One region of the Streptomyces sp. NPDC019937 genome, then DNA from elsewhere that is predicted to be linked to it. Evidence: riboswitches for the same ligand, from Rfam matches in the RefSeq annotation. Region 1 holds a riboswitch; the other holds the start of a gene.

The links. Region 1 has a riboswitch for glycine ahead of gcvT (glycine cleavage system aminomethyltransferase GcvT). Riboswitches for the same ligand answer to the same signal wherever they lie in the genome.
Region 2: linked by a shared signal. The riboswitch ahead of gcvP (aminomethyl-transferring glycine dehydrogenase) and the one ahead of gcvT (glycine cleavage system aminomethyltransferase GcvT) in region 1 are both predicted to bind glycine.

The regions. Positions count from the first base shown of each region.
Region 1 is NZ_JBEYAL010000012.1:126,561-142,038, reverse strand. Features, by position in the region: gene ABZ562_RS14815 (L-serine ammonia-lyase) at 1-247, opposite strand, end outside; gene glyA (serine hydroxymethyltransferase) at 359-1,624, opposite strand; gene gcvH (glycine cleavage system protein GcvH) at 1,650-2,030, opposite strand; gene gcvT (glycine cleavage system aminomethyltransferase GcvT) at 2,096-3,223, opposite strand; glycine riboswitch at 3,417-3,527, opposite strand; gene ABZ562_RS14795 (AAA family ATPase) at 3,690-4,367, shown strand; gene ABZ562_RS14790 (enhanced serine sensitivity protein SseB) at 4,573-5,370, shown strand; gene ABZ562_RS14785 (enhanced serine sensitivity protein SseB C-terminal domain-containing protein) at 5,526-6,278, shown strand; gene ABZ562_RS14780 (ABC transporter permease) at 6,588-7,592, shown strand; gene ABZ562_RS14775 (ABC transporter substrate-binding protein) at 7,679-9,439, shown strand; gene ABZ562_RS14770 (ABC transporter permease) at 9,571-10,569, shown strand; gene ABZ562_RS14765 (ABC transporter ATP-binding protein) at 10,566-11,723, shown strand; gene ABZ562_RS14760 (dipeptide ABC transporter ATP-binding protein) at 11,765-12,835, shown strand; gene ABZ562_RS14755 (trimeric intracellular cation channel family protein) at 12,877-13,536, shown strand; gene ABZ562_RS14750 (metalloregulator ArsR/SmtB family transcription factor) at 13,589-13,897, shown strand; gene ABZ562_RS14745 (SRPBCC family protein) at 13,894-14,769, shown strand; gene ABZ562_RS14740 (alpha/beta hydrolase) at 15,111-15,478, opposite strand, start outside.
Region 2 is NZ_JBEYAL010000019.1:143,156-158,633, forward strand. Features, by position in the region: gene ABZ562_RS20845 (HAD domain-containing protein) at 1-412, shown strand, start outside; gene ABZ562_RS20850 (SRPBCC family protein) at 417-845, shown strand; gene ABZ562_RS20855 (PadR family transcriptional regulator) at 861-1,499, opposite strand; gene ABZ562_RS20860 (PhzF family phenazine biosynthesis protein) at 1,639-2,454, shown strand; gene ABZ562_RS20865 (CPBP family intramembrane glutamic endopeptidase) at 2,482-3,252, opposite strand; gene ABZ562_RS20870 (substrate-binding domain-containing protein) at 3,438-5,300, shown strand; gene ABZ562_RS20875 (glutamate--cysteine ligase) at 5,329-6,831, opposite strand; gene ABZ562_RS20880 (hypothetical protein) at 7,290-7,877, shown strand; gene ABZ562_RS20885 (DUF5999 family protein) at 8,146-8,352, shown strand; gene gcvP (aminomethyl-transferring glycine dehydrogenase) at 8,446-11,343, opposite strand; glycine riboswitch at 11,532-11,629, opposite strand; gene ABZ562_RS20895 (PRC-barrel domain-containing protein) at 11,772-12,089, shown strand; gene ABZ562_RS20900 (DNA polymerase IV) at 12,065-13,549, opposite strand; gene ABZ562_RS20905 (MerR family transcriptional regulator) at 13,623-14,249, opposite strand; gene ABZ562_RS20910 (bifunctional nuclease family protein) at 14,418-14,891, opposite strand; gene ABZ562_RS20915 (MerR family transcriptional regulator) at 14,944-15,478, opposite strand, start outside.

The DNA of each region.
Region 1 (15,478 bases):
CCTCGACGTCGACATCGCGCGGGGAGTGGCCCTCCAGACCGAGCAGCACGGCCTTGGGGGTGCCGTGGCCGTGGCCGGTGGCGCCGAGCGAGCCGAACAACTCCGCCCGCACCGAGGCGGTGGGGGCCAGCAGCCCTTCGTTCTTCAGCCGGCGGACGAACATCCGGGCCGCCCGCATCGGGCCGACGGTGTGCGAGCTGGACGGGCCGATGCCGATCGAGAAGAGATCGAATACGGAGATGGCCACCGGGGACTCCTTCGTCTGCACGGGGGTGCGTGCGGGTGGTGCGGTGCGGGGGGCGCGCCGGGTGGGCGCGCCCCCCAGGGTCCTGATCCCGGGAGGCCGGGAGGGACCGGGTTACTTCGACAGGTGCGGGTACAGCGGGTGCTTGTCGGCGAGGGCGGTGACCCGCGCCTTCAGCGCGTCGGCGTCGTAGGCGGGCTTGAGCGCCTCGGCGATGATGTCCGAGACCTCGCGGAAGTCCTCGGCGGTGAAGCCGCGGGTGGCCAGCGCCGGGGTGCCGATCCGCAGACCCGAGGTGACCATGGGCGGCCGCGGGTCGTTCGGGATGGCGTTGCGGTTGACCGTGATGCCGACCTCGTGGAGGCGGTCCTCGGCCTGCTTGCCGTCCAGCTCCGAGTTGCGCAGGTCGACCAGGACGAGGTGGACGTCGGTGCCGCCGGAGAGGACGGAGACGCCGGCCTCGGTCACGTCCGCCCGCGTCAGCCGCTCGGCGAGGATCTTGGCGCCCTCGACCGTGCGCTCCTGGCGCTCCTTGAAGGCGGAGCCGGCCGCGACCTTGAAGGACACCGCCTTGGCCGCGATGACGTGCTCCAGCGGACCGCCCTGCTGACCGGGGAAGACCGCCGAGTTGATCTTCTTGGCCAGGTCGGCGGTGGAGAGGATCACGCCACCGCGCGGACCGCCGAGGGTCTTGTGGGTGGTGGTGGTGACGACGTGGGCGTGCGGGACGGGCGAGGGGTGGAGCCCGGCCGCCACCAGGCCCGCGAAGTGGGCCATGTCGACCATCAGGTACGCGCCGACCTCGTCCGCGATCCGGCGGAACGCGGCGAAGTCCAGCTGGCGCGGGTACGCCGACCAGCCCGCGATGACCAGCTTGGGGCGGTGCTCCTTGGCCAGGCGCTCTACCTCGTCCATGTCGACCAGACCGGTCTCGGCGTCCACGTGGTAGGGCACCACGTTGTACAGCTTGCCGGAGAAGTTGATCTTCATGCCGTGGGTGAGGTGGCCGCCGTGGGCCAGGTTCAGACCCAGGATGGTGTCGCCGGGCTGGAGCAGCGCGAACATCGCGGCGGCGTTCGCCTGGGCGCCGGAGTGCGGCTGGACGTTGGCCGCCTCGGCGCCGAAGAGCTCCTTGACCCGGTCGATGGCGATCTGCTCGACCACGTCGACGTGCTCACAGCCGCCGTAGTAGCGGCGGCCGGGGTAGCCCTCGGCGTACTTGTTGGTCAGGACCGAGCCCTGGGCCTCCATGACCGCGGCCGGGGCGAAGTTCTCCGAGGCGATCATTTCGAGGGTGGACTGCTGGCGGTGGAGTTCGGCGTCGACAGCAGCGGCGACGTCAGGGTCGAGCTCGTGCAGGGAGCTGTTGAGAAGCGACATCAGGGTCCCGATCGAAGTAGGAGGGTCAGTTGTCGGAGAAGGCGGCGTATTCCTCGGCGGAGAGCAGGTCGCCCGGCTCGTCCGTCACCTTCACCTTGAACAGCCAGCCGCCCTCGAAGGGGGCGGAATTCACCAGCGCCGGGTCGTTCACCACGTCCTCGTTGATGTCGGTGACCTCGCCGGAGACCGGCGCGTACAGGTCGCTGACCGACTTCGTGGACTCCAGCTCGCCGCAGGTTTCACCGGCGGCGACGGTGGAGCCGACATCCGGGAGCTGGACGTACACGACATCGCCGAGCGCGTTGGCCGCGTATTCGGTGATGCCGATCGTCGACACGCCGTCCTGGTCGGCGGCCGACAGCCACTCGTGCTCCTTGCTGTAGCGCAGCTGCTGGGGGTTGCTCATGGTCCGATTCTCCTGGATGGGGGGGAGTGCTTGGGAAACGGGTCTTCAGTGGTGAGACGGGGGCTTCAGCGCTCGCGGCGGTAGAAGGGGAGCGCGACCACCTCGTACGGCTCCCCGGTACCGCGGATGTCCACCGACACCCCCGGGCTGCCGGGCGCGGCGTGCTCCGCGTCCACGTACGCCATGGCGATCGGCTTCCCCAGCGTCGGGGACGGGGCGCCCGAGGTGACCCGGCCGATCTCCGAGCCGTCGGGGCCCACCACGGCGTACCCGGCGCGCGGCACCCGGCGGCCTGCGGCGACCAGGCCGGTCAGCGTGCGCGGCGGCCGGGCCTCGGCCTCGCGCGCCGCGGCCTCCAGCGCCCCGCGGCCGACGAAGTCACCGGGCTTGCCGAACTTCACCACCCGGCCGAGCCCCGCGTCGAACGGGGTCGTGTCGGTGCTCAGCTCATGCCCGTACAGCGGCATCCCCGCCTCAAGACGCAGCGTGTCCCGGCAGGACAGCCCGCACGGCACCAGGCCCACCGGGGCGCCCGCCTCGGTCAGCGCCTGCCAGACCCGCTCGGCGTCGTCCGGCGCGACGAACAGCTCGAAGCCGTCCTCGCCGGTGTAGCCGGTGCGGGCGATCAGGGCGGACGCGCCCGCGACGGTCCCCGGCAGCCCCGCGTAGTACTTCAGCCCGTCCAGGTCGGCGTCGGTCAGCCCCTTGAGGATCCCGGGGGACTGCGGCCCCTGGACGGCGATCAGCGCGTACGCGTCGCGGTCGTCGCGTACGGCGGCGTCGAAACCGGTGGCGCGCTCGGTCAGCGCGTCCAGCACCACCTGGGCGTTCGAGGCGTTCGCCACGACCAGGAACTCCTGCTCGGCGAGCCGGTAGACGATCAGGTCGTCGAGGATGCCGCCCTCGCCGTCGCAGATCATGGTGTAGCGGGCGCGGCCCACGGCGAGCGCCGAGAGATGGCCGACCAGGGCGTAATCGAGGGCGTCCGCGGCCTGCGGCCCGGTGAGAGCGATCTCACCCATGTGGGAGAGGTCGAAGAGCCCGGCGCGGGTGCGCACCGCGGTGTGCTCATCGCGCTCACTGCCGTACCGCAGCGGCATGTCCCAGCCCGCGAAGTCGGTCATGGTGGCGCCGAGCGCACGGTGGACCGCGTCCAGCGCGGTGCGGCGGGGCGTGGGCGGGGCGTCGGTCATGGTGCGGCTCCCAGGGGCATGATCACGGCGATGACGGGACGGGTGGGGCGGATGGGACGACAAGGACGGCACAGCGTCCTCCCCATCTGTCATCGGAACCTGAGAGGTTCGCCGTGACCCATCCCGCGCTGCGGGGCTGGCCGGCTTGCACCTTGGGTGGAGCCACCGTGAGTGGCCCGCTTTTCAGATCTGCCTCGTCCGTGCGGTATCGGGGCCTGAGAGATTCAAGGGAGGGCTTGCTCCTTCGGCGCCTTGGGAAGACCGGCGGACTGCCGGTGACCAAGGACTCTCCCGCGCGGATTCGAGCGGCCGGTATGCAGTTGGCGCGGCCATCATCGCATGTCCGCTCCGGAAGGGAACCCCCCACTGTGAGCGGGGTCGCGCCGGGGCCTCCTTGATGGACATTACCTTTTCTTGACACTCTCGGGGTACGCAGCCGCTTGACCGACCTTGGAGGACGATCACGGTGCACGGGCAGGGAACATTCGCGACCACCCGAGGAACCCTGCCCGCGCGGCAGGAGCGGACGCGCTCAGGAGGCACGGTCAGACCGGACCGGCGCTCCGTGCACGACCTGCGCGGCGGAGTGGGGGCGGAGCTGCGCTACCCGGCACGTGACCTGATCATCGCCTCCGGGCTGCCCGGCAGCGGCAAGACCACCCTGATCAACCGGGTGGTCCCCGGGGCCGACCCGAGCGGCACGGCCGTGGTCCGGGTGGACTCGCAGCACACCCGGGAGGCGTGGGAAAGACGCATGCCGCGCTGGCTGCCGTACGCGGTCTACCGGCCGCTGGTCCGCTGCGCCCACTACGCGGGGCTGCGCCGGGCGCTCGCCTCCGGCGCGAGCGTCGTCGTCCACGACTGCGGCTCGCAGCCCTGGGTGCGCCGCTGGCTGGCCCGGGACGCCCGGCGCACCGGCCGCGGGCTGCATCTGGTGCTGCTGGACGTGGACCCCGCGGTCGCCCTGGAGGGCCAGGCCGCCCGCGGCCGGGGCGTCTCCGGCTTCGCCTTCGGGCGGCACCGGCGGGCGATGCGCCGGCTGGTGGCGCGGGTGGAGGGCGGGCAGCCGCCCGAGGGCTGCGCTTCGGCCGTTCTGCTGGACCGGGCAACCGCGAGCGTGCTGCGGGGCATCTCCTTCGAGTGACATACGAGTCGGGCACCAGGCCGACGGACGGGCGAAATTCGGCCATCTGGGTGTGACGGAGCGTGAGGACGCCGTGGTGAGGCCGTCTCCGGTCGTGCTTCCGGCGTGAGGAAGTGCTGTGGAGATGCCCGGGCGGCCCATGGCCTTCCGCCGCGCAGCCGTTAGGGTGCTCGTGCAGGTCGGACGAGATGGCGGTTGGACGAAGATGAGTATCCCGGAGCACCAGGGCACAACCCCCGCTCACGGAGGATTTCCCGACGGCGCTTATCCGGCGTTCCCCGGCAATGAGCTGGAAGAGGTGCTCGCGGCCTCGATCGGGGTGCCGGGTGCGGGAGCGCGGATCGTCGAAACCCTCGCCCGCAGCTTTGTCTGGATCCCGCTGCCGAACGGCGGCGGCCCCGACAGCCGCAGCCTCGACCTGCCCACCCTGGAGATCGAGGGCCAGGCCTACGTGCCCGTCTTCAGCTCCGAGCAGCAGTTCCTGCAGATCGTCGGCGCCCACATGTCGTTCACGATCGCCCCGGCCGTCGAGTTCGCCCGCGGGCTGCCGCCGCAGCTCGGCATCGCGGTGAACCCGGACGGGCCGGTCGGCGTCCCGCTGCCGCCGTCCGCGGTCGAGGAGCTGTGCAAGTCCGGGCGCAGCGAGCTGGACGGCCCCGCGCGCGGGGGCCGGGTGCGGCTGTTCGAGCCCGACTGGCAGGAGGAGCCGGTCGACTTCCTGGCCGCCGCCGGGATCGAGTTCACGAAGGAGCCCGGGGTACGCACCGCGCGGCGCGCGCTGGCCAGCGTCGAGGGCGATCAGCCTGCGCTCTTCGTCGGGGTGCAGCTGGACGCGCCGGGCCCGGAGGGGCAGGCCCTCGCGGTGGAGGCGCTGGGCCGGGCACTCGGGGCGGTGCCGGTGCCGTGGATCGTTCAGCTCGTCGCGCTGGACGTCGCGCAGGGTGATCCCGTGGCCACCTGGATGCTGGAGCGCGTTCGGCCGTTCTACGACCGTGACCTGTGACGCACTCCGGGGACGGCCACGGGGGCCCGTAAGCTGGTTGGATGACCAGTCGGGGCGGCGCGCGTCCCGGTGAGGTGCGGGCAAGGCCGAGAGAGGGGCGGACCCAGGTGAGCGCGGGCGCGGATTGGGGGGCGGCTGCCGGTCAGGTCGAGCGAATGCTGCAGCAGGTCGCTCCCGGCCGGTACGACGCCTACGAGGCGCTGCTGCACGCCCTCGCCGAGGGCCAGGTCTGGATGCTGCTGTGGCACGGCGCGCCCGGCGATCCCGACGCCCAGTACGGCAACATGGACGTGGACGGCCATGGTTACGCACCGTGTGTGACCTCCGCCCAGGAACTCGCCGCCAGTGGCTGGAATCGTGCGCACGAGGTGGTGGACGCGCGCCGGATCGCCGACTCCCTCTACCGCGACCACTACGGCCTGTGGCTCAACCCGCACGCCCCCGGCGGCGGCGTCGGCATCCCCTGGCTCGATCTGCGGCGGATCGCGGGCGGGCTGGACCGGCTGCCCGCCGGCCCGCTGCGGCTGACCGAGCCCGCCATCGAAATCCCGCAGTTCTACGCCCTGTTGGGGCAGAACGCGCACCGCACCGCCGCGGTGCGCTCGTTGCGCCGGGCCTGGGTGCAGCCCGCGCTGGGCGCCCCGTATCTGGCCATCGGGCTCGACCTGTACGACAACGGCCAGCAGGCCGTGGAGTCGGTGCGGCTGATGATGCAGCAGTCGGTCGGCGTGGTGCCGGAGGGGCTGCCGGTCTCCACGGTCGAGCTGTCGGACGAGCACGACCCGGTCGCGATGTGGATGCGGGCCCACGCCCGGCCGTTCTTCGACCGCGACGCCTACAACGCCGCGCCCCCGCCGCCGCCCCCGTCGTACGGGTACGGCTATCCGCCGCCGCGTCACGCCTACTGAGCCGCCGCGCCGCCGGGCGCGCTGAGCCGGCTTCCGCACCGCCCCACCGCGCATCGCCCGTGGTGGGGCGGTTGTTACTGATGCGTTCACGGGTCACAACTGTCCGTATACCGGAACCGCTTACCGCACATCACGGTTAGGCATCCATTGCCCGTGGGTACTGGCGGGTGATCACAAACGCGATGAAGACTCCCGCTCCAAGGGGCGCGGTTCCATAAAACGACCCCTTTCGCTCACCTTGTGAACTTAAGCCGCCACAGCGGCGAGTCGTGGGCCGGTCACCACCGGTCGAGAGGGGTCCCCACCACGATGACGGCACCATTGCACGGCACGAGCGCCGACGCAGAGCCGGTCGCGACTGCCGATGTAGCGGCGAATGCGGTCACGGCATCGGTCGAGGGAAGATCGCTGCGACAGATCGCCTGGAGACGCCTCAAACGCGACAAGTTGGCGCTTGCGGGCGGAGCCGTGGTCGTCTTCCTCGTGCTAGTGGCGATCTTCGCGCCGCTGATCGTGAGTCTGCTCGGCCACCCGCCCAACGATTTCCACCAGGAGGAGATCGACCCCCTCTTCGGCACCCCCAAGGGCAGCCTGGGCGGCATCAGTTCGGACTTCCTCTTCGGCGTCGAGCCCTCCAACGGCCGCGACGTGTTCAGCCGCGTCGTCTACGGCGCGCGGATCTCGCTGCTGGTGGCCTTCCTCGCGGCCCTGGTCGCCGTCGTCCTCGGCACCGTCTTCGGCATCATCGCCGGATATTTCGGCGGCTGGGTGGACTCGGTGATCAGCCGCGTGATGGACATGCTGCTGGCCTTCCCGCAGCTGCTGTTCATCATCTCCCTGGTCTCGGTGCTCCCGAACGACCTGCTGGGCCTGACCGGCAGCGGGGTGCGCATCGCGGTACTGGTCTGCGTCATCGGCTTCTTCGGCTGGCCGTACGTCGGCCGCATCGTGCGCGGCCAGACGCTGTCGCTGCGCGAGAAGGAGTACGTGGAGGCCGCGCGCAGCCTCGGCGCCGGCCGCCGCTACATCCTCTTCCGCGAGCTGCTGCCCAACCTGGTGGCGCCGATCACCGTCTACGCGACGCTGATGATCCCCACCAACATCCTCACCGAGGCGGCCCTCAGCTTCCTGGGAGCGGGCGTGAAGCCGCCGACCGCCTCCTGGGGTCAGATGCTCTCCAAGGCGGTGGGCACCTACGAGGACGACCCCATGTTCATGATCATCCCGGGTGCGGCGATCTTCATCACCGTGCTGGCCTTCAACCTGTTCGGCGATGGCGTCCGCGACGCCCTCGACCCCAAGGGCACCCGTTGAGACGCCCCGGCCGCGGATGTCAGGCGGCTCCCCGAAGCTTTCCCCGCGCCATGCCACGTACCGCTATCCCGGAGGTTGCAGGAACCATGAAACCCCTACGTTCGTCGAGAAGCAGGCGGATCGTCGGCGCGACGGCTGTCGTCTGCGCCCTGCTCGCCACCGCGGCGTGCGGCGGCGGCAGCGACGAGAAATCCTCCGGTGCCGGATTCAACGCGGGGGCGAAGGGCGTCGCCAACAAGTCCACCAAGAAGGGCGGCACCCTCAAGTTCATCAACAAGCAGAACTTCGACTCGCTCGACCCGCAGCGCCAGTACTACGGCTTCGCCTGGGACTTCGCCCGTTTCTACTCGCGTCAACTCATCACGTACGCGCCGAAGCCGGGTGAAGCCTCCAACGAGCTGGTCCCCGACCTGGCCACCTCCACCGGCAAGATCAGCGACGGCGGCAAGACGTACACCTACACCCTGCGCGACGGGATCACCTGGGAGGACGGCTCGCCGATCACCTCCAAGGACATCAAGTACGGCATCGAGCGCATCTGGGCCAAGGACGTGGTCTCCGGCGGCCCCGGCTATCTGCGCCAGGTCCTCGACCCCAAGGGCGAGTACCCGGGCCCGTACAAGGACAAGTCCAAGGACAAGCTCGGGCTGAAGGCGATCGAGACGCCGGACGACAAGACCATCACCTTCCGTCTCGCCCAGCCCAACGGTGACTTCGAGCAGATGCTCGCGATGCCCACCGGCTCCCCGGTCAAGCGGGAGAAGGACACCGGCGCCCAGTACACCAACCGGCCGTTCTCCTCCGGCCCGTACAAGGTGCAGTCCTTCACCCCGGGCAAGAGCCTGGCCCTGGTGCGCAACGACAAGTGGAAGAAGTCGTCCGACCCGGTCCGCGCCGCCCTGCCGGACCAGGTCACGGTCACCTTCAACTCCAACCTGGAAGCCATCGACAAGCTGCTCATCAAGGGCGACTACGACGTCTTCCTGAGCGCCACCGGCATGGGCCAGTCCGGCCGCGCCGCCGCGCTCAAGGAGCACAAGGGCAACGTCGACAACATGAACACCAACTTCGTCCGGTACGTCGACCTCGCCACCAAGGTGAAGCCGTTCGACAACATCCACTGCCGCAAGGCGGTCTTCTACGCGGCCGACTACACCCAGCTGCAGACCACCCGCGGCGGCCCGCAGGCCGGTGGTGACCTCGCCCCCAACATGCTCCCCAAGACCGTCAAGGGCTCGGACGACTACGACCCGTACGGCGTCATCAAGCGCAAGGGCAAGCCGGACACGGCCAAGGCCAAGGACGAGCTGAAGCAGTGCGGCAAGCCGAATGGTTTCTCCGCCAAGATCGTCTCGCGCACCGACCAGCCGAACGAGACGGCGGCCGCCGAGGCGCTCCAGGAGTCGCTGAGCAAGGTCGGCATCAAGCTCGACATCAACGAGATCGAGGGCGGCTCGTCCGCCGGCATCACCGGCTCCCCGTCCGTGATGCACAAGCGCGGCTACGGCCTCAACATGACCGGCTGGGGCCCCGACTTCCCGACCGGCCAGGGCTTCTCCCGCCCGCTGTTCGACGGCCGCTTCATCGAGCAGACCGGTAACTACAACGTCTCCGAGACCAACGACGCCGCGATCAACAAGGCCTTCGACGACGCGCTCAAGGAGACCGACCCCGCCAAGGCCGGCCAGATCTACACGGAGATGAACCACAAGGTCGCCGACCTGGCCGTCGCGATGCCGTTCCTCTACGAGAAGAACATCACCTGGCGCAGCTCGCGGCTGACCAACGCCTACTCGTCCTCGGCCTACAACGGCCGGTACGACTACGTGTCCCTCGGGGTCAAGTGACGGCCGGCCACCAGCCACCCCACCCCCACCGTCGCTTCATCCGATAGGCCCGAAGGGCAGGTGATGGCCGCGCGTGGCGGTCCCGGAACCCCGGTTCGAGGGGCGACGGGACCGCCACCGGGCCGCGCACAGTGCTTGCTTACGTCATCCGGCGCTTGTCCGCCGTCGTCATGATGCTGCTGGTCGTCACCCTGACGACCTTCGCCATCTTCTTCGTGATCCCGAAGTGGGCCGGTTCCGACCCCGCGCTGCTCTTCGTCGGCAAACAGGCCGACCCCGCGGCCATCGAGGGCATCAGGCAGAAGCTGGGGCTCAGCGATCCGCTCCTGGTGCAGTTCTGGCACTTCGTCGAGGGGCTGTTCGTCGGCCGCGACTACGCCAACGGCTCGGACGTCACCCACTGCCCGATGCCCTGCTTCGGCTACTCCTTCCGCACCGAGCAGGCCGTGTGGCCGCAGCTGACCGACGCCATGCCGGTCACCCTCTCGCTCGCTGCGGGCGCGTGCCTGCTGTGGCTGGTCGGCGGCATCGCCACCGGTGTGGTCTCCGCGCTGCGCCGGGGCACCCTGTGGGACCGCTCGGCGATGACCGCCGCGCTCGCCGGTGTCTCGCTGCCGATCTACTTCACCGGTCTGCTCTCGCTGGCGATCTTCAGTTACCAGCTGAAGTGGGTCGACGTGGACTACAAGGGGCTCGGCGACGACCCCGCCAAGTGGTTCGAAAGCCTGATCCTGCCGTGGATCACGCTCGCCTTCCTCTACGCCGCCATGTACGCCCGGCTCACCCGCGCCACCATGCTGGAGATCATGGGTGAGGACTACATCCGCACCGCCCGCGCCAAGGGGCTGCGGGAACGGACGGTCATCGGGCGGCACGCGATGCGCTCCACCTGGACCCCGATCCTCACCCTGCTCGGCCTGGACCTGGGCGCGCTGCTCGGCGGCGCGGTGCTCACCGAGAGCACCTACAACCTGCCCGGCCTCGGCCGGCTCGCGGTGAACGCCATCAGCGACAAGGACCTCCCGGTCATCCTGGGCGTCACCCTGATCGCCGCGCTGTGCATCGTGGTCGCCAACCTCGTCGTGGACCTCCTGTACGCCGTCATCGACCCACGAGTGAGGCTCGGATGACCGATCTGAACAAGCCCGCGCCCGACGCCGCGGGCAAGACCCCGGCCGACGCCGCGGGGGAGACCCGGACCGCCGCCGTGGGGGAGGTGGCCGCGGCCGGTTCGCCCGCCCCGACGGCCTTCCTCGAAGTGCGCGATCTGCGGGTCCACTTCCCGACCGACGACGGGCTGGTCAAGTCCGTGGACGGGCTCAGCTTCCGGCTGGAGAAGGGCAAGACCCTCGGCATCGTCGGCGAGTCCGGCTCCGGCAAGTCCGTCACCTCGCTCGGCATCATGGGGCTGCACACCGCGGGCCAGTACGGCCGCCGCAAGGCCCGGATCTCCGGGGAGATCTGGCTGAACGGGCGGGAACTGCTGGGCGCCGACCCCGACGAGGTGCGCAAGCTGCGCGGCCGCGAGATGTCGATGATCTTCCAGGATCCGCTGTCGGCGCTGCACCCGTACTACACGATCGGCCGCCAGATCACCGAGGCGTACCAGGTCCACCACGACGTCGCCAAGGACGTCGCCCGCAAGCGCGCGGTCGAGATGCTCGACCGGGTGGGCATCCCGCAGCCGGACAAGCGGGTGGACAGCTATCCGCACGAGTTCTCCGGCGGGATGCGCCAGCGCGCGATGATCGCGATGTCGCTGGTCAACAACCCCGAACTGCTCATCGCCGACGAGCCGACCACCGCCCTCGACGTCACCGTCCAGGCGCAGATCCTCGACCTCATCCGGGATCTGCAGAAGGAGTTCGGCTCCGCGGTCATCGTCATCACCCACGACCTGGGCGTGGTCGCCGAACTCGCCGACGACCTGCTGGTGATGTACGCGGGCCGGTGCGTGGAGCGGGGACCCGCCGAGAAGGTCTTCTACGAGCCCCAGCACCCCTACACCTGGGGGCTGCTCGGCTCGATGCCCCGTATCGACCGCGACCAGACCGAGCGGCTGATTCCGGTCAAGGGCTCCCCGCCCAGCCTGATCAACGTCCCGTCCGGCTGCGCCTTCCACCCGCGCTGCCCGTACGCCGACGTCCCCGAAGGCGGCATCACCCGCACCGAGCGGCCGGAGCTGCGCCAGGTGCGGGACGGCGACGAGCACTTCTCCGCCTGCCACATGGCGCGGGAGGACCGTACGCGGATCTGGACCGAAGAGATTGCGCCGAAGCTGTGACGACGGACTCCCAGGGCACGAAAGACGTGAAGGATCCGAAGATGACGGTCCCGGAGCAGGCGACCACCACCGCCGAGCCCCTGCTCACGGTGTCCGGCCTGGTCAAGCACTTCCCCATCAAGAAGGGGCTGCTGCAGCGCCAGAGCGGCGCGGTGCAGGCGGTCGACGGCCTCGACTTCGACGTGCGCCAGGGGGAGACCCTGGGCGTGGTCGGCGAGTCGGGCTGCGGCAAGTCCACCATGGGACGGCTGATCACCCGGCTGCTCGAACCCAACTCCGGGAAGATCGAGTTCGAGGGCAAGGACATCACGCACCTGGGCACCGCCTCGATGCGCCCGATGCGCCGCGACGTCCAGATGATCTTCCAGGATCCGTACTCCTCGCTGAACCCCCGGCACACCGTCGGCGCGATCGTCGGCGCGCCCTTCCGGCTGCAGGGCGTCACCCCGGAGGGCGGCATCAAGGCGGAGGTGCAGCGGCTGCTGGCGCTGGTCGGCCTCAACCCCGAGCACTACAACCGCTATCCGCACGAGTTCTCCGGCGGCCAGCGGCAGCGCATCGGCATCGCCCGGGCGCTCGCGCTCAAGCCCAAGCTGGTCGTGGCCGACGAGCCGGTCTCCGCGCTGGACGTCTCCATCCAGGCCCAGGTGGTCAACCTGCTGGACGACCTCCAGGACGAGCTGGGCCTGACGTACGTGATCATCGCGCACGACCTGTCCGTCATCCGGCACGTCTCGGACCGGATCGCGGTGATGTACCTCGGGAAGATCGTCGAACTGGCCGACCGCAAGGCCCTGTACGAGACCCCCATGCACCCGTACACCAAGGCGCTGCTCTCCGCGGTGCCGGTGCCCGACCCCCGGCGGCGCGCCCGGCGCGAGCGCATCCTGCTCAAGGGCGATGTGCCCTCGCCGATCTCGCCGCCGTCCGGCTGCCGCTTCCACACCCGGTGCTGGAAGGCGACCGAGGTGTGCAAGCGGGAGGAACCGCCGCTGGTGGCGCTCGCCACCGGCCACCAGGTGGCCTGCCACCACCCCGAGAACGCGCCCGGCCAGGCACCCGGCCAGGTCGCCGGACCGGTGCGGAGCGCGACGAAGAAGACCGAGAGCTGAGACGGGGCGGGCGCGGCGGCATCGTCGGATAACAATGTCGGGTGCTCATCGAACTGGTCTCCCCGTCCGTCCAGCACGCGTTCGAGGTCGTCGGGATCTTCGTCTTCGCGATCTCCGGTGCGCTGCTCGCGGTGCGCAAGAACTTCGATGTCTTCGGCATGGCGGTGCTCGCCGAGGCCACCGCGCTGGGCGGCGGGGTGTTCCGGGACCTGGTGATCGGCGCGGTGCCGCCCGCCGCCTTCGTCGACCTCGGCTACTTCTTCACCCCGCTCGTCGCCACCGTCATCGTCTTCTTCCTGCACCCCCAGGTCGAGCGGATCACCCGGGCGGTGGGCGTCTTCGACGCGGCCGGGCTGGGGCTGTTCTGCGTCGAGGGCACCGTGAAGGCGCACCAGCACGGGCTCGGCCTGACCTCGTCCGTCACCCTCGGCATGGCGACCGCGGTCGGCGGCGGCGTGCTGCGCGACGTCCTCGCCCATGAGGTGCCCTCGCTGCTGCGCTGGGACCGCGACCTGTACGCCGTCCCGGCCATCGTGGGCGCGTCCATAGCGGCCCTGCTCATCCACTTCGGCGCGCTCTCCGGGGCCACCAGCGCCCTCGCGGCCGTGGTGGCCTTCGTCGCCCGGCTGGCGGCGATGCGGTACGGATGGCGGGCGCCGCGCGCGTGGAACCGTCGCAGCACGGCGACCGAAGACGTCTGACCGAGGCTACATTCCCTTGCGGCTATATACCGCGCAAGCTATATTCTCCTTCATGCCCATACCGTTCGACGTGCTCGCGGAGCCGAGCCGACGGCAGATCCTGGACCTCCTCCTGGAGCGCCCCCGCCTGGTCGGCGAGCTGACCGACCAGCTCGGGCTGACCCAGCCCGGCACCTCCAAGCACCTGCGGGTGCTGCGCGAGGCCGGGCTGGTGCGGGTGCGCCGGGACGCCCAGCGGCGGTGGTACGAGCTGTGCCCCGAGCCGCTGGCCGAGATCGACGCCTGGCTCGCCCCGTACCGGCGGCTGTGGACCGACCGCCTCGACGCGCTGGAACGCCACCTCGACGGAGAAGAGCCATGAAGGACACCCTCAGCCAGTCCGGCGGCGGCCGCTCGGCCCTGCGCCTGGAGCGCCGCATCGCCCATCCCCCGGAGCGGGTCTGGCAGGCCCTGACCGACCCGGCCGAACTGGCCCACTGGTTCCCCTCCGAGGTCCGGGTGGACCTCGAGGTCGGCGGCCGGATGGGCTTCGTCTTCCCCGGCCGGGAGGCCCCCGACATGGAGGGCGTGGTCACCGAGCTGGACCCGCCCCGTGTCTTCGCCTTCACCTGGGGCGACGACCAGCTCCGCTGGGAACTGCGCCCCGACGGCGACGGCTGTCTGCTGACCCTCACCCACACCTTCGGCGACCGCTTCGGCGCCGCGAGCTTCGCCTCCGGCTGGCACGCCTGCATCACCACCCTCGCCGCGCTGCTCGACGGCGAGGAGTCCGCCCCGGGCGACATGGCCGAGCTGCACGAGTCGTACGTCGAGGCGTTCGGCCTGGCCGAGGGCGCGGTGGAGACCACCGAGGACGGCGGCTGGCGGCTGCGCTTCGAGCGCCAACTGGTCCGCCCCGCCGAGACGGTGTGGCAGGCGCTGGCCGGGCAGACCGGCGCGGCCGGGCTCACGGCCGGGGAGCCGGTGCCGTTCGGATTCCGCACCGAGGGGGTCCCGGCGGGCGCGATCACCGAGGCCGAGCCGCCCCGGACGCTGTCCTACGACTGGGAGCGCGCCGGGCGGCCCGCCGGCCGGGTCCGCTGGGAACTGGCCCAGGGCACGGGCCACGGCGCCCGCCTCATCCTCACCCAGACCGGCCCGCCGGACGCGGAGCAGGAGCGGATCCGCTCCCTCACCGCCTGGCGCCGCCACATCGCCCTCCTGGCCGCCAAGCTGCTGCGCATGCGGGGGTGATCTCGCGGCACGCGGCGCCGCGAGCATCTGGCGCACGCAGGGCCGTCCGGCGCCTCGGCCCACGTCCCGGCGCGAGGCCGCCCAGTCCCCGGCCCCGCGGTGAAGCTCCCGCAGCCCTCATCCGGCCCGGTGCTTGAAGCCGCCGGCCGGGGGCGGGGGGCCCGGCGCTCCCAGCCGGTCCGGCGCTTGGGTCCGGCGCTCCCAGCCGGTCCGGCGCTTGAGGGCCGGGGTCCAGGGGCGGAGCCCCGGCGGGGTGTGGGGCGCAGCCCCGGTTTCGGGAAGGGGCGGGGTGGGGGAGTAGCCCGCCGCAGGCGCACCCCACCCGCACCGGCACCGCCACCTCACCCCTCCCCGAGAAACCCCCACACCGCGGCCATCAGCTCCGCCGGCGCATCCTCCTGCACCAAATGCCCCGCGCCCTCGATCAACCGCACCCGCGCCCCCGGAATCCGCGCCGCCAACTCCTCCGCGTGCGCGACCGGAATCCACGCATCCTCCGTGCCCCAGCACACGAGCACCGGCCCCGGCACCGAAACCTCCCCGTACCGTCCCTCGATCTCATCGATGAACCGCTGGTCGTTCTGCGCGATCTGCCGGTAGAAGGCGGGCTGCCCCGACTCCCCGCACCACGGTTCGACGAGCCGCTCCAGAACCTCCGACCGCAGCCCCGGCCCACCCGTGGACCCGATGTACTCCCGCACCAGTGCCC
Region 2 (15,478 bases), on a different contig from region 1:
CGCGCCACTCCTCGAACTGCCCCGGCTTCCGGTCGTGGAGTTCACGGGCTACGAGCCGCGGCCGGACGATCCGCGGCTGCCGGTGCTCGACCTCCTCTCGGGCCGCAAGTGGGCGCCGATCCTGCGGTACGCCGCGGGCCGCCCGTTCGCCTGGGTGGACGATGTGATCCCCGAGCGGCTGGTGACCCGGTCCCGGCTGCGGCGCGACCGGCTGCTGCTGCCGGTCGACCCCGCGCACGGGCTGCGCCGGGAGCACGTCGACCGGCTGCTGCGGCGCCCTCCCCGGGCGCGCCGCCTGCGGCGCCCGCGGCCGCACCGGAAGCCGATGGCTGACGGATCGTCAGTATTGAATGTTCCCGGCGCCGGGGTTACGGTGCGCAGCCCCGCCGCCGGACACCCGGAAGGGACATGACCCCATGACCGAGGTCAGCGCTCAGTTACGCATCGAGGCACCGGTCGAGAAGGTGTGGGCCCAGCTCACGGACTTCTCCACGTACGGCGACTGGAACGTCACCCACACCGGCTTCCCCCAGGGCGCCCCCGCCTCGCTGGAGGCCGCGGCGACCTATCAGGAGAACATGCGGCTGATGGGCTTCCCCGCCGAAGTGACCTGGACCGTCGAGGAGTACGCGCCCGGGCGGGTGCTCGCCACCCGGGGCAAGGGCCCGATGGGGGTGAACCTCGGCACGCGCTACGCGCTGGCGCCGGACGGGGACGCGACGACGGTCCGCGTCGACGGCGACTTCACGGGGGCGGCGGTGTCCCTGATGGCCGGAAAGCTCAAGGACTCGGCGACCGCGGCGCTGAACGAGTCGCTGCGCAAGCTCGCCGCGCTGGTGGCGTAGCCGCCACCGCCCTTTTCAGCCCTCGTCGCCTTCCTCGTCGTCCTGCTCGGCGAGGATCAGATACAGCCGCTTGCGCGACTCGTTGATGACGGACAGCGCCTTCTGCCGCTGCCCGGGGCTGCCCGTCTTCCAGACCTGCGCGAACGCCTCCATCAGCCCGAACCCGGCCTGCCGGACCTCCTGCATGGCCTCCCAGTCGATGCCGCGCCCGGCCTCTTCCCAGGGAGCCTGCGGCCCCGCCTCCGCCTCGGCGCGCCCGGCCTCGGTGAGCGCGTACAGCTTCTTGCCGCCGTCGCTCTCGCTGCTGATCATCCCCTCGTCCTCGAGGAGCTGCAGCGTCGGATAAACCGAGCCGGGGCTCGGCTTCCACGCTCCCCCGCTGCGCTCGGCGATCTCCTGGATCATCTCGTAGCCGTGCATCGGGCGGTCCTTGAGAAGGGCCAGGATCGAGGCGCGCACATCGCCGCGCCGCGCCCGGCCGCGGCGCCCGCCTCCGCCATGGCCGCGGCCGCCGAACGGAGGCCCGCCGAAGGGGGATCCGCCGAAGCCGCCGGGTCCGGGGCCGAACGGCCCGAAGGCCGCGCGCCGCTCCTCGAAGTCACCCCGGTCGCGTCGGCCGGGTCCGCGGTGCTCATGTCCACGGTGATGCCTCATCGTGACGCTCCTTCCATCGTCGATCCATCACGATGCCTCAACGATATATCGGAACCGATCGGATGACAATGCCGGAACGAGTCCACCCTTCGGGGATTGGCCATGGTCCGGCGCGCCGGCCGCCGCCTACGGTCGGGCCATGCGGATACGAATCGTCGACGCCTTCACCGACCGCCCCTTCGCGGGCAACCCGGCGGGAGTCGTCCTCCTGGACACCGACGCCTTCCCGGACGACACCTGGCTCCAGGACGTCGCCGCCGAGGTCAACCTGTCGGAGACCGCCTTCGCCCACCCGCTTCCCCCCGGGGCCGGGGCCGACTGGGCGCTGCGCTGGTTCACCCCGGCCACCGAGGTCGCCATGTGCGGCCACGCCACGCTCGCGACCGCCCATGTGCTGCGTACGACGGGCGCCGCGACCGGCACCGTACGGTTCGCCACGCTCAGCGGGGTGCTGTCCGCGACCGGCGACCCCAGCGGCACGATCACCCTGGACTTCCCGACCGCCCCGCTCACCGAGGTCCCGGTCGCGGGCGAGGTGGCCGACGCGCTCGGCGCCACGGTCGTCTCCGCCCACGACACCGGCCCCCAGGTCGGCGATCTGCTGGTGGAGCTGGCCGACGAGAAGGCCGTACGGGCCCTCGACCCCGACCTCGCGGCGCTCGGGCGGCTCGTCAGGCGGGCCGTCATCGCGACCGCGCTCCCCGAGGACCCGGCCCGCGGCCATGACTTCGTCTCGCGCGTCTTCGCCCCCGGCGTCGGCATCGACGAGGACCCGGTGACCGGCAGCGCGCACACCGCGCTCGCGCCCTTCTGGTCCGCCCGGCTCGGCCGCGGGGAACTGACCGGACTCCAGGCCTCCGCCCGCACCGGGCTGGTCCGCACCGCCCTGCGCGGCGACCGTACGCTGCTGGCCGGCCGGGCCGTCACGGTCATCGACGGGGAGCTGCTGGTGTGAACGGCCCGCCGGGGGAGGCGGTTCGGGTCAGGCGGTGGGCAGCCAGCCCACCTTGCCCGCCAGCAGGGCGTAGCCGACGAACGCCACGATGTCGATCAGCGCATGCGCGGCGACCAGCGGCCCGACCCGCCCCCACCTGCGGTAGAGCAGGACGAAGACGACGCCCATCGCCATGTTGCCGAAGAAGCCGCCGATCCCCTGGTACAGGTGGTACGAACCGCGCAGCACCGAGCTGGCCAGCAGCGCGGCCATCGGCGTCCAGCCCAACTGGCCGAGCCTGCGCAGCAGATAGCCGACCACGACCACCTCCTCCAGCACGGCGTTCTGCACGGCGGAGACGATGAGCACGGGCAGCTTCCACCACACCTCGGGCAGCGCCTCGGGTACCACCGTCAGATTGGCCCCCGCCGCCCGCGCGCCCAGGTAGAGCAGCAGCCCGGTGCCGCCGATGCCCGCCGCCACCGCGGCGCCCCACCCCAGGTCGGAGCGCGGCCGGGTGCGGTCGAAGCCGATCGCGCGCAGCCCGGCGCCCTCCCGCAGCAGCAGATGGGCCACGAGCGCGACCGGCACCAGCGCGGTCGCGATCCCGAACAGCTGCCAGGCCAGGTCCAGCCAGGGGCGGCCGGGTGCCTGGGAGGCGTTGAGGGTGGCCGCCTGGTCCTTGAGCCCGCCGGGCTTGGTCACCGAGCCGATAAAGCTGATCAGCGCGGACAGGGCGCTCGCGCCGAGCGACAACGCCAGCACGAGCAGCGTCTCGTCGCGCAGCGTCCGCCGCGGCAGGTCGCCCTCGGACAGCATCGCCCCACGCGTCTCTGACTGCACTCCTGCCTCCACTTCCGCTCTTCCTACCTCATCGGCGCGCCCGCCCCGCTAAGGTCTCGAAAACACATCCGAGATCGCGCACGAGCAGGCTGGGCCGGGCGCCATCCGCCGGTGCGCCCGTCCCGCCCGACAGCGTCATCTTCCAGGAGAGACAGATCGCCATGGGACGCCACAGCCAGCCCGACGAATCCGACGGTCCCGACTACTCCGGCATCTTCGATGCCATGGACCGCGCCGATCACACCGATCACGCGGATCACACCGGACGCATCGATCACTCCGCACCGGACAATACGGGGTCCAGACCCGGCGCGTCCTCCCGACGCCGGACCGTGGCGATCTCCACAGCGCTGGTACTGGCCGTCGCGACCGGCGCCGTGGTGGTCTTACGCGGCGGGCTGCCGGCGTCCGCCGGGTCCTGCCGCAGCAACGCGGTGCGGCTCTCCGTGGCCGCCTCCCCCGACATCGCCCCGGCCCTGCGCACCGTGGCCGACCACGCCCGGAAGGCGGGCATCCGGTCCGATGGCCGCTGTCTGGACGTGAAGGTCGCCAGTCGCCCGGCGTACGAGGTCGCGAACGCGCTCGGTGACACGGGCCACTCCCCGGGGTTCCAGGTGTGGGTGCCGGACTCCAGGGTCTGGGTCGAGCGCGCGGCCACCTCCCCGGTCAGCGCCGCGCCCCTGGACACGCTCGGCGGGGTCGCCTCCTCGCCGGTCACGGTCGCCGCCACGTCCACGGCGGCCGACCGGCTGGGCTGGCCGGACAAGACGTACGACTGGGCGCGACTGGCCGAAGCGGGAAGCGGCGGCGACGGCCCCCGGCTGAGCACCGCCGACCCGGCGCGCAGCGCCACCGGGCTGCTCGCCCTCGCCCGGATCAACGGGTCCATCGCCACGGCGGGCGCGGCCGGCGGAAAGGCCGCGGCCGATACGCGCGCCGCGGCCAACGCCAAGCTGCTGTCCCGGCGGGCCGCCACGACCGACGCCGCCCTGCTGAGGTCACTGCCCCGGCGCGAGGAGGCGGTGGTCCTGTCCGAGCAGGCCGCCTTCGCCCACAACGCGAAGGCCGACAAGGCGTCCCGCCTCGGCCTGTTCTACCCGAAGGACGGCACGGCCGAGCTGGACTACCCGTACACGGTGCTCAACGACCGCGAGCTGACCACCGTACGGGCGCGGGCCGCCACCCGCTTCATGACGCTGCTCACCGACGCCCGCGGCCGCGCCGCCCTGCGCAAGGACGGCTTCCGGACGCCGGACGGCAAGGTCAGCGAGGACGTGGCGCGGGCCGCGGGCGGCCGCACCCCCCAGCCGTACACGGCCACGCCCTCGCCCGGGCCGTCCGCCCGGGAGGTCGAAGCGGCCCTGGGCATGTGGACCATCACCGTGCAGAGCGCCCGGCTGAACACGGTCGTCGACGCCTCGGCGTCGATGAACGACCCGGTGCCGGGCCGCCCCGGCCAGAGCCGGATGGACGTCACCAAGGCATCGCTGCGGCAGGCCCTTTCGCGCTTCACCGCGAGGGACGAGATCGGGCTGTGGGAGTTCTCGACCGAGCTGGACGGCGACCGCGACTACCGGGAACTGGTCGCGGCCCGGCAGCTCGGGGCGCGCACCCCGGACGGAACCGGCCAGCGGGAGGCGCTGTCAGCCGCCTTCGAGGCGCTGAAGCCGCTCCCCGAAGGCTCGACCGGGCTGTACGACACCACGCTGGCCGCCTACGAACACGCCCAGGACACCTTCGTGCGGGGCAAGTTCAACGCGGTGGTGCTCCTCACCGACGGCGCCAACCAGGATCCGGACGGCATCTCGCGCTCCGCGCTGGTGAAGGAGCTGAAGGGGCTGGTCGACCCGGACCGCCCGGTACCGCTCATCGCCATCGCGGTCGGCCCGGACGCCGACCAGGCCGCGTGCCGCGAGATCGCCCGGGCGACCGGCGGATCGGCACAGCGGGTGAACGACCCCGCGCAGATCAACACGGCCATGCTCAAGGCCATCGTCGCCGCGGGCGAGGCCGGGGCGCCCTAGGGGGTGTCGTGTCAGCGGCACCAGGCTCTCAAGCCGAGAGGTCGGCGGGCCAGGTGTGCACCGGGGCGTCGGTGCGCATCAGTGCGCAGTAGCGGCGGGTCATGGCGGCGAGCGCCGCGTCCCGGCCCAACCCGCTGTCCCGCGCCCGGTGGTAGGTCGCGGCCTGCCAGGACGCGCCGTTGACCCGCAGGGCGCAGCGCTGCTCGATCACCCCGAGGTAGCGGTCGCGGTCGGCGGGCTCGACGCCCCAGGCGTCCAGTCCGGCGGCGGCCAGCGGCAGCAGCTCCTCGCGGACCAGCCGCACGGCGGGGACGCGCGCCAGGGACGAGGAGCGGCCGGGCTTCGGCCACTGCAGGACCGTGTCGATGCCGTGCCGGCACGCGGCGTCGAAGTTGGCCGCGGCGGCACTGAACGGCAGCCGGGTCCACACCGGGCGCGGCTCCTCGGCGAGCGCCCTGACCAGCCCGTAGTAGAAGGCCGCGTTGGCGATGACATCGGTGACGGTGGGCCCCGCGGGCAGCACCCGGTTCTCCACGCGCAGATGCGGCACGCCGTCCACGACTTGGTAGACGGGCCGGTTCCAGCGGTAGATCGTGCCGTTGTGCAGCACCAGCTCCTGCAGCTCCGGCACACCGCCCTCGTCCAGGATGCGCAGCGGCTCCTCGTCGGCGCCGGTGGACAGCAGCGGGGGGAAGTAGCGCAGGTTCTCCTCGAAGAGCTGATACGCGTCGGTGATCCAGCGCTCTCCGAACCAGGTGCGCGGCCGCACTCCCTGCGTCGCGTATTCCGGCGCGCGCACATCGGTGGCCTGCAGGAACAGCGGCGGGCGGGACTCGCGCCACACCTCGCGGCCGAAGACGAAGGGGGAGTTGGCGCCGATGGCGATCTGCACGGCGGCCACGGCCTGCGCGGCGTTCCACACGGCGGCGAAGCGCCCGGGGGTGACCTGGAGGTGCAGCTGGACGGAGGTGCAGGCGGCCTCGGGGGCGATGGTGGCGCTGGCGTAGCTGATGCGCTCCCGGCCCTCGATATCGATGAGGAAATCCTCGCCGCGGGCGGCCAGCATCTGTTCGTTGAGAAGTTTGTAACGGTCGTCGTAGGACAGGTTGGCCGATCCGAGATCCCCGGCGGCGAGCGTCGGCAGAATTCCGATCATCACGATCTCGGAGGACACCTCACGCGCCTTGCGGTCGGCATATGACAACCCCGTCCGCAGCTCTTCCGAGAGCTGGTCGAGAACCCTGCCGTGCAAACGGTGCGGCACGATATTTACTTCAAGATTGCACTGTCCGAGTTCGGTCTGGAAATCGTGACTCGCGATGCGCTCCAGAACCTCCGTGTTCATCATCCTCGGCAGCCCGTCGGCGCCTGCGAGATTCAGCTCGATCTCCAGCCCCATGAGATTCCTCGGGCGGTCGAATCGCTTGTCGGCCAGGAGCCGGGACAGCGCGTCGAGGCCCTGCCGCAAGCGTCCGCGCTGCCGCTGCCGACCCGACGGGTCGAACTCACCGGCTATGACCTTCTCCCCCATCGGAGCTACCTCCTCGAGTGGATCAACGGCGCCCGCACCGCGCACACCACGCTCGATGATGCCCGCCAATGTGATCGATAACGCCCCGCGCGGCCCGTCCAGCCGCTAGGCTCTCAACAGTGGCGCATTGCTCCATGAAAATGGATCGGTGGGATCCAGCCTACCGCGGCGGACGTAAACTGCCAGGTCATATCCGTGCATCCGGCACCGAATCGGGGGAAATCCCCGCACCTGCGCGGACCTGAAATCACCTTGTGCGCAATATCGGGGACGGCTAGCCGAAACACGCCCGGAACATGGGTCGTATAAACTCGCTTTACGAGGCAGAGAGATAACGCCCGGACAGTTCGTCCCGGCCCCCTCTGACCCGCGTTCCGAGCTCTGTACACCGACAGCGCGTGCCCCTACCCCGGCCCGCTATCGCTCCACCGTGTCTCCGACGTGAGAGGCGACCCACCATGCCGCTGCTTGTGCCCCCGGCCCCGGCGCCCGCCCTGCGCAGCGTCCTCACGGCCCTTGGCTCCCCCACCGCCGTCCATGAGGTCCGTACCCCGGCACTCAGCTCCCTGTCCGGCCCCTTCGAACCCGAACTCCCGCTTCCCGTCCACCTCTTGGACGACATCACCACCCCCGCCGGCCCGCCCCGGGTCAGACTGACCGGCTGGCGCTTCATGCTCCGCGACGGCGACCGCACGGTGGCCGCCGCCGAGGCCATGCTCACCGCCGACGGCTGGGCCTTCTCGCACTTCTCCGAGGGGCCGTACGTGGCCTCGGCCGAACTCGCCCTGCGCCAGGCCGAGTCACTGCCCACCGCCTACCAGCCGCGGCTGCTGTCCATCCCCGAGCTGTACATGGTCGCACTGTGGCTGCACGGCGACCCGGCGGCGGACGCCGCCGAAGGCGGCCTCGGCGCCGGGGACCTGCTGGTGCCACTGGCCCCGGCACCGCCCGGCATCGCGGCCCACCGCCCGCACCCCGCGGCCGATCTGCTGCCCGTCCTCACCCATCGGCTGACCCCCGCCCCACTGCTGGGCTCCCCCGCCTGACCTGCCCCTTCCGCGCCGGACCCGCCGCCCCGCGGCCCACCGGGCCACGGGGCGCCTTGCTGCGAGCGGGTAACAGTCCCGCCACGGTGAACCGTCCGGTCGGGTGATGCGTCATTATCCAGCAGGACCGGTGCCGCGAAATCCCTGCGGAATCCGTGCCGCGGGGCAACACTGGGAGCATCCGACCGACACCAACCGGGGGGCGGCCAACATGAACGCCGCAGCGAGCAGCAGGACATACACCTCACCGCAGCGAAAGAACCTCGCCATGTGCCAGCATCAACCACCGTGCCCGTCAGCCGACTCCGCCGACCGAGAGGCCGCCCATCTCGTGGCGCACCATCCGGAGCAGGGCTGGAGCCTGCTGTGCAACGGTGTCCTGCTTTTCGAGGACACCGGTGAGCTGCTGCCGGACGGGCGCGTCATCGCCCCGTGCCGACCGCTCGCCACCGAGCACGTCGTGACCGCCGCCTAGGCCGACCACCCAGGCGACGTTGGCATCACCAGGGGCCGGCCCGGTGCGCTCGCGCCGAACCGGCCCCGTCGTTGTGCGTGGGGTCCGTCCCCGTCAGTTCTCGTACGCGTCCATCGGCGGGCACGAGCAGACCAGGTTCCGGTCCCCGAACGCCCCGTCGACCCGCCGCACCGGCGGCCAGTACTTGTCGGCGGCCGAGACCCCGGCCGGGAAGGCCGCCTCGTCCCTGCTGTACGGGTGGTCCCACGCCCCGCTCAGCGTGGCGGCCGTGTGCGGCGCGTTCCGCAGCGGGTTGTCCTCCTTGGGCCACTCCCCCGAGCCGACCTTGTCGATCTCCGCCCGGATCGCGATCATCGCCTCGCAGAACCGGTCCAGCTCCGCCAGGTCCTCGCTCTCCGTCGGCTCGATCATCAGCGTCCCGGCGACCGGGAACGACATCGTCGGCGCGTGGAAACCGTAGTCGATCAGGCGCTTGGCGACATCGTCGACCGTGACCCCGGTGGCCTTGGTGAGCGGCCGCAGATCCACCACGCACTCGTGCGCCACCAGCCCGCCGGGCCCGGTGTAGAGCACCTGGTAGTGCGGCTCCAGCCGCTTGGCGATGTAGTTGGCGCCGAGCACCGCGGCCTGGGTCGCGTGGCGCAGCCCCTCGGCGCCCATCAGCCGGATGTACGCCCAGGAGATCGGCAGGATGCCCGCCGAGCCCCACGGCGCGGCCGAGACCGGGCCGACGCCGGTGGCCGGGCCCGCGGCGGGCTGCAGCGGGTGGTTGGGCAGGTACGGCGCGAGGTGCGCGCGCACCGCGACCGGGCCGACGCCCGGGCCACCGCCGCCGTGCGGGATGCAGAACGTCTTGTGCAGGTTCAGATGGGAGACGTCGCCGCCGAACCGGCCGGGCTCGGCCAGCCCGACCAGCGCGTTGAGGTTGGCACCGTCCACGTACACTTGGCCGCCCGCGTCGTGCACGGCCGCGCAGATCTCGGTGATGTGCTCCTCGAACACGCCGTGGGTGGACGGGTAGGTGACCATGAGGACGGCCAGCCGGTCCCCGTACTGCTCGATCTTGGCGCGCAGGTCGGCGGCGTCCACCTCGCCGTCCTCGCCGGTCTTGACGACGACGACCTTCATGCCCGCCATCACCGCGCTGGCCGCGTTGGTGCCGTGGGCGGAGGACGGGATCAGGCACACCGTGCGCTGGGGCTCGCCGTTCGCCCGGTGGTACGCCCGCACGGCCAGCAGTCCGGACAGCTCGCCTTGCGATCCGGCGTTCGGCTGGAGGGAGACCTTGTCGTAGCCGGTGACGTCGGCCAGCCGCTCCTCCAGCTCGCGGATCAGCGTCAGATAGCCGTGGGCCTGCTCGACCGGCGCGAAGGGGTGCAGCGCGCCGAACTCCGGCCAGGTGACCGGCTCCATCTCGGTGGTCGCGTTGAGCTTCATGGTGCAGGAGCCGAGCGGGATCATGCCTCGGTCCAGGGCATAGTCCCGGTCGGCCAGCCGCCGCAGGTAGCGCAGCATCGCGGTCTCGGAGCGGTACTGGTGGAAGACCGGATGGGTCAGATACGCGTCCGAGCGCAGCAGCTCCGCGGGCAGCGCGTCGGCCGCCGCCGCGTCCAGCTCGTCGATGCCGGGGGCGTCCCCGCCGTCGACGCCGAAGGCGGACCACACGGCGGCCAGCTGGGCGCGCCCGGTGGTCTCGTCGCACGCGATGCCCACGTGGTCGGCGTCGGTCAGCCGGAGGTTGACCCCGGCCTCGCGGGCGGCGGCGACGACGTCGGCGGCCTTGCCGGGGACGCGCGCGGTGAGGGTGTCGAAGAAGGCGCCGTGCACCACCTCGACGCCGCCCGCCCGCAGCCCCTCGGCGAGGACGGTGGCGTAGCGGTGGGTGCGGCGGGCGATGCCCGCGAGCCCGTCCGGGCCGTGGTAGACCGCGTACATTCCGGCCATCACCGCGAGCAGGACCTGCGCGGTGCAGATGTTGCTGGTGGCCTTCTCGCGGCGGATGTGCTGCTCCCGCGTCTGCAGCGCCAGCCGGTACGCCTTGTCGCCGTCGGCGTCCACCGACACCCCGACGAGCCGGCCGGGCAGGCTGCGGGCGTGGGCGGCGCGCACGGCCATGAACCCGGCGTGCGGGCCGCCGAAGCCCATGGGCACGCCGAACCGCTGGGTGCTGCCGACCGCGATGTCCGCGCCCAGCTCGCCGGGCGAGGTGAGCAGGGTGAGCGCGAGCAGATCGGCGGCGACGGTGACGATCGCCCCCAGCTCATGGGCCCGCTCGATGACCGGGCGCGGATCGCGGACCGCGCCGGAGGCGCCCGGGTACTGGAGCAGCACGCCGAAGACGCCGCGCTCGGCGATCTCTTCCGGGATGCCGTCGGTCAGGTCGGCGACCACGACCTCGACGCCGGTCGGTTCGGCGCGGGTCTCGATGACCGCGATGGTCTGCGGCAGACAGTCGGCGTCGACCAGGAAGACGCCCTCCTTGACCTTGCCGACGCGGCGCGAGAGCGCCATGGCCTCGGCGGCGGCCGTGGCCTCGTCCAGCAGCGAGGAACCGGCGGTGTCCAGGCCGGTCAGGTCGGCGACGACGGTCTGGAAGTTGAGCAGCGCCTCCAGCCGGCCCTGGGAGATCTCCGGCTGATACGGGGTGTAGGCGGTGTACCAGGCGGGGTTCTCCATGACGTTGCGCAGGATCACCGGCGGGGTGAAGGTGCCGTAGTAGCCGAGGCCGATCATGGACGGCAGCACCTGGTTGCGGTCGGCGAGGCCGCGCAGCTCGGCGAGGACCTCCGCCTCGCTGCGGGCCGGCGGCAGCCGCAGCGCCTCGGCGCTCTTGATGACCTCGGGTACGGCGGCGGCGGTCAGCTCGTCGAGGGAGCCGAAGCCGACCTGGGCGAGCATCTTCGCCTGTGCTCCGGCGTCGGGGCCGATATGGCGCTGCTCGAATGGAGTACCGCGCTCCAGTTCGGCGAGCGAGATGCGGTGAGTGGTCATCTGCGGGGGCCTCCTGGTCTGGCACGACCGGCGAGGGGCACCGCGGTGCGGGTGCCCGGACGGCCTCCCCCTCTGTCATCTCAACCTGAGAGCTTCACCGGTCATAGGCGCTCGACCGGCTTTCACCGTCGGTGAGGAGGGGTTCCGGAGCTGTGCTCCCCGTGGCCCACCCTGCTTTCCAGAGTGACCTCGCCCGCACGGTACGTGTGCCTGAGAGATTCCGGGGAGGATTTGCTCCTTCGGCGCCTCCGGCACGATCGCCGGAAGACTCTCCCGCACGGGGTCTGCAGCCACAGCCAGCGTACCAGCGCGTCTGCCGACGGGGGTTGGGCCAGGGGGTGCTCGAGTGGCCGCGTGCGGGGATGTGGCTTTTGGTAGGTATCACTGGACCATCGCCACCGTGACCATCGCCACCTGTGGGAGAGAGCGTGCAGACGGACATCGACCCGCGGACCCTGATCGGCCGCAAGGCATTCGACCGCGAGGGCGCCAAGATCGGCACCGTGGACGAGGTCTACCTCGACGACGCGACCGGCGAGCCCGAGTGGGCGGCGGTACGCACCGGCCTGTTCAGCCGGGACGTCTTCGTACCGCTCGAACCGAGCGAGGTCGTCGGCGACGCGCTGCGGGTGCCGTACGACCGGGCGCTGATCAAGGACGCCCCGGACCTCGGGGTCGGCCGCCATCTCTCCCCGGAGCAGGAACTGCAGCTGTACCACCACTACGGGCTGGACGTCACCGGCTGACCCCTCCCCCGGCCTTCGCCCGGCGCGGGCGCCCCGGGCGGGCCGTCGGCACCCTCGGGGGGCCGCACCAGCGGCAGCGGCTCGCCCGGCTCGAGCTCCGGGTCGTCCACGGCGAACGTCCGCACCCGGCCGGGACCCGACCAGGGCACCTCGAACCGTATGGTCACCCGGCCCACCCCGCTGCCCTGCACCCAGCCCGCGCCGAACTCGGTGTGCCGCACATCGAGCCCCGGCAGCCAGACCCGCGGCCTCCCGGCGCCCTCAGCGGCCTCTGAGACGCCCGGACTCTCCGGCTCCGGCGCCCGGGTGCCCCAGCCCCCCTCCGGCTCCTCCAGGGCCTCGTGGGGGGCCTCGGCGGCCCGAGCGGCCTGAGCGGCGTGAGCTGCTTGGGCGGCTTGAGCGAACAGGTCCTCCTGTGTGTAGTCCGCGAGCCCCGTCACGCCCACCCCCAGCAGCCGCACGCCCGCCGTGGTGTCCACCCCGTCGATCAGCCGCGCCGCGGCCTCCCTGACCACGCCGGGGTCGTCGGTGGGCCCGCGCAGGGTCTCCGAACGGGTCAGCGTCGAGAAGTCGTACCGCCGCACCTTGATGACGACCGTGCGCCCCGAACGGCCCGCCTCGCGCAGCCGCCGGACACAGCGGTCGGCCAGCCGCGCCACCTCCAGCTGCACCCGGGTGCGGTCGGTCAGGTCGACGTCGAAGGTGTCCTCCACGGAGACGGACTTGGCGTCCCGCTCGGCGACCACCGGCCGCTCGTCCCGCCCGCCGGCCATCAGGTGCAGCGACGCGCCATGGGCCCGGCCCAGCAGCCGGATCAGCTCCGCCTCGCCCGCCTCCCGCGTCTCGGCGACGGTGTGGATACCGGCCCGGCGCAGCGCCTCCGCGGTGGCCGGGCCGACGCCCGGCAGGGTGCGCACCGGCATCGGGCCCAGCAGTTCCCGCTCGGTGCCGGGCTCGATGACCGTCAGGCCGTCCGGCTTGGCCTGCTCCGAGGCGATCTTGGCGAGCATCTTGGAACCGGCCAGGCCCACCGAACCGGTCAGCCCGGTCACCGCGCGGATATCGGCCCGCAGCCGCTCCGCCACGGCCCGCGCCGCCGCAACCCGGGGCTCGGTGCCGCCCGCCTCCAGGTCCACGAACGCCTCGTCCAGGCTCAGCGGCTCCACCAGCGGCGACAGCGCCCGCAGCAGCCCCATGACCTGGTCGCTGACCTGGCGGTAGAGGGAGAAGCGGGGGGTGAGATAGGCCGCGTTCGGACAGAGCCTGCGGGCCTGCGCCATCGCCATGGCCGAGTGCACCCCGAACACCCGGGCCTCGTACGACGCGGTGGCCACCACCCCGCGCGGCCCGAGGCCCCCCACGATCACCGGCTTCCCGCGCAGGCTGGGCTTGGCCGCCTGCTCCGCCGAAGCGTAGAAGGCGTCCATGTCCAGATGCAGAATCGTCGGCGCACCCCTCACATCTCCGATGCTGCCGCACACCACTGACAATCGGCGCCGGCAGGGGCGGGGAAACCGCCCGGAGGGAGCGCGCTCAGCCCGCCCGGTTGCGGCGCCGGGCGAGTTCGTCGGCGGGGTTGTGGCCCACCAGCGTCTCGCCGGTGTCCACCCGCTCCCCGTGCAGCTGGGACAGGGCGCTCTCCACGTCCCGCCACACCACGCCCACCGCGATCCCGAAAACGCCCTGGCCGCCCTGGAGGAGGTCCACGACCTCGTCCGGCGAGGTGCACTCGTACACCGTCGCGCCGTCGCTCATCAGCGTCATCTGGGCCAGATCGTCCAGGCCCCGGGTGCGCAGGTGCGAGACCGCGGCCCGGATGTTCTGCAGGGACACACCGGTGTCCAGCAGTCGCTTGACGATCTTGAGGACCACCACGTCCCGGAAGCTGTACAGCCGCTGGCTGCCCGACCCGTACGCGGGCCGCACGCTCGGCTCCACCAGGCCGGTGCGCGCCCAGTAGTCCAGCTGGCGGTAGGTGATGCCCGCGGCGGCGCACGCCGTGGGTCCGCGGTAGCCGACCGTCTCCGTACCCCCCGCGGCGGGCTCACGTGATGCCGTGGGCTGTGCCGCGACCCGAGCCTTCAGTGCCGGATCGGCCGGTGCGCTCTCCTGGAGCGCATACGGACCGCCGGCTGCCGTGCCGTCGCCGGTGCTTCTCACGCCGACCTCCGTCCTCGACCTGCCTTCTCGAAGGTAGGCAGTCACCCGGGGTGCGTCAACGATCGCCACACTCGGCACGCCGAGTGATAATCACCCTGAGAGTGGTTTCCCGTGTCCCTCGTCCGGGAAAGGCTACTCGAATGCGCTAGCGAGGACCGGCAGACCGCTTCACTGGCTGCTGCTTCCGAAGTCTTCGGGCGAGATCTGGTCGAGGAACTCGCGGAACTTCTCCACCTCGTCCTCCTGCTCGTCCGGGATGGCGATGCCGGCGTCGTCCAGCACGCCGTCGCTGCCGTAGATCGGCGTCCCGGTGCGCAGCGCGAGCGCTATGGCGTCGGACGGCCGCGCGCTGACCTCCACACCGCTGGCGAAGACCAGCTCGGCGTAGAAGACCCCCTCCCGCAGATCCGTGATCCGGACCTCCGTGAGCGTCTGGCCGACCGCTTCGAGTACGTCTTTGAAAAGGTCGTGGGTCAGCGGGCGTGCCGGAGCCATGCCCTGCTGTGCGAAGGCGATCGCGGTCGCCTCCCCTGGTCCGATCCAGATGGGGAGGTAGCGGTCGCCTCCCACTTCACGCAGGAGCACGATCGGTTGGTTGGAGGGCATTTCCACCCGGACACCCACGACGTCGAGCTCGTTCACACAGCAACCCTAGGACGTGCCCGGCCGGTTTGGATAGTCGGGGCCGGATCGGTCAGTGTGCGGCGGCCCGCAGAGCCGACTGCACCAGGGCCGCGTGCAGCCGGACGGAGAGCGTCGCCAGCTCGCGCGCGCTGGCCTCCGCATGCGCTCTGGTCTGCGGGTTTCGATGCAACCGCAGCGGTGCGACCACCTGCTCGACCAGTCCGGCCTCGCGCTCCGCGGCCGCTTTCATGATCCGCAAATGACGTGGCTCGAGACCGAAGCGGCCCAGCTCGGCGAGCAGCCGGGCGACCGTCACCGCCTCGACGTCATAGCCGCCGTCCGCGCCGTGCGCGATCAGCCCGTACGACTCCCAGTCGGCCAGCTCCGCCTCGCTGACCTGGGCGGATGCCAGCAGCTCGGCCCGGCCCACCCGGGCCACGGTCGGGCTTTCCGGAATGTCCCGGGCTCCTGGCTCCAGCAGCTCATGCGGCCGCGCCCCCTGCGAAACGGCAGGAAGCTGCGGCCGCTCACCCCGCTCCAGGGCCTCCAGGTGCTCCCGGATGACCTTGAGTGGCAGGTAGTGGTCACGCTGCATGCGGAGGATG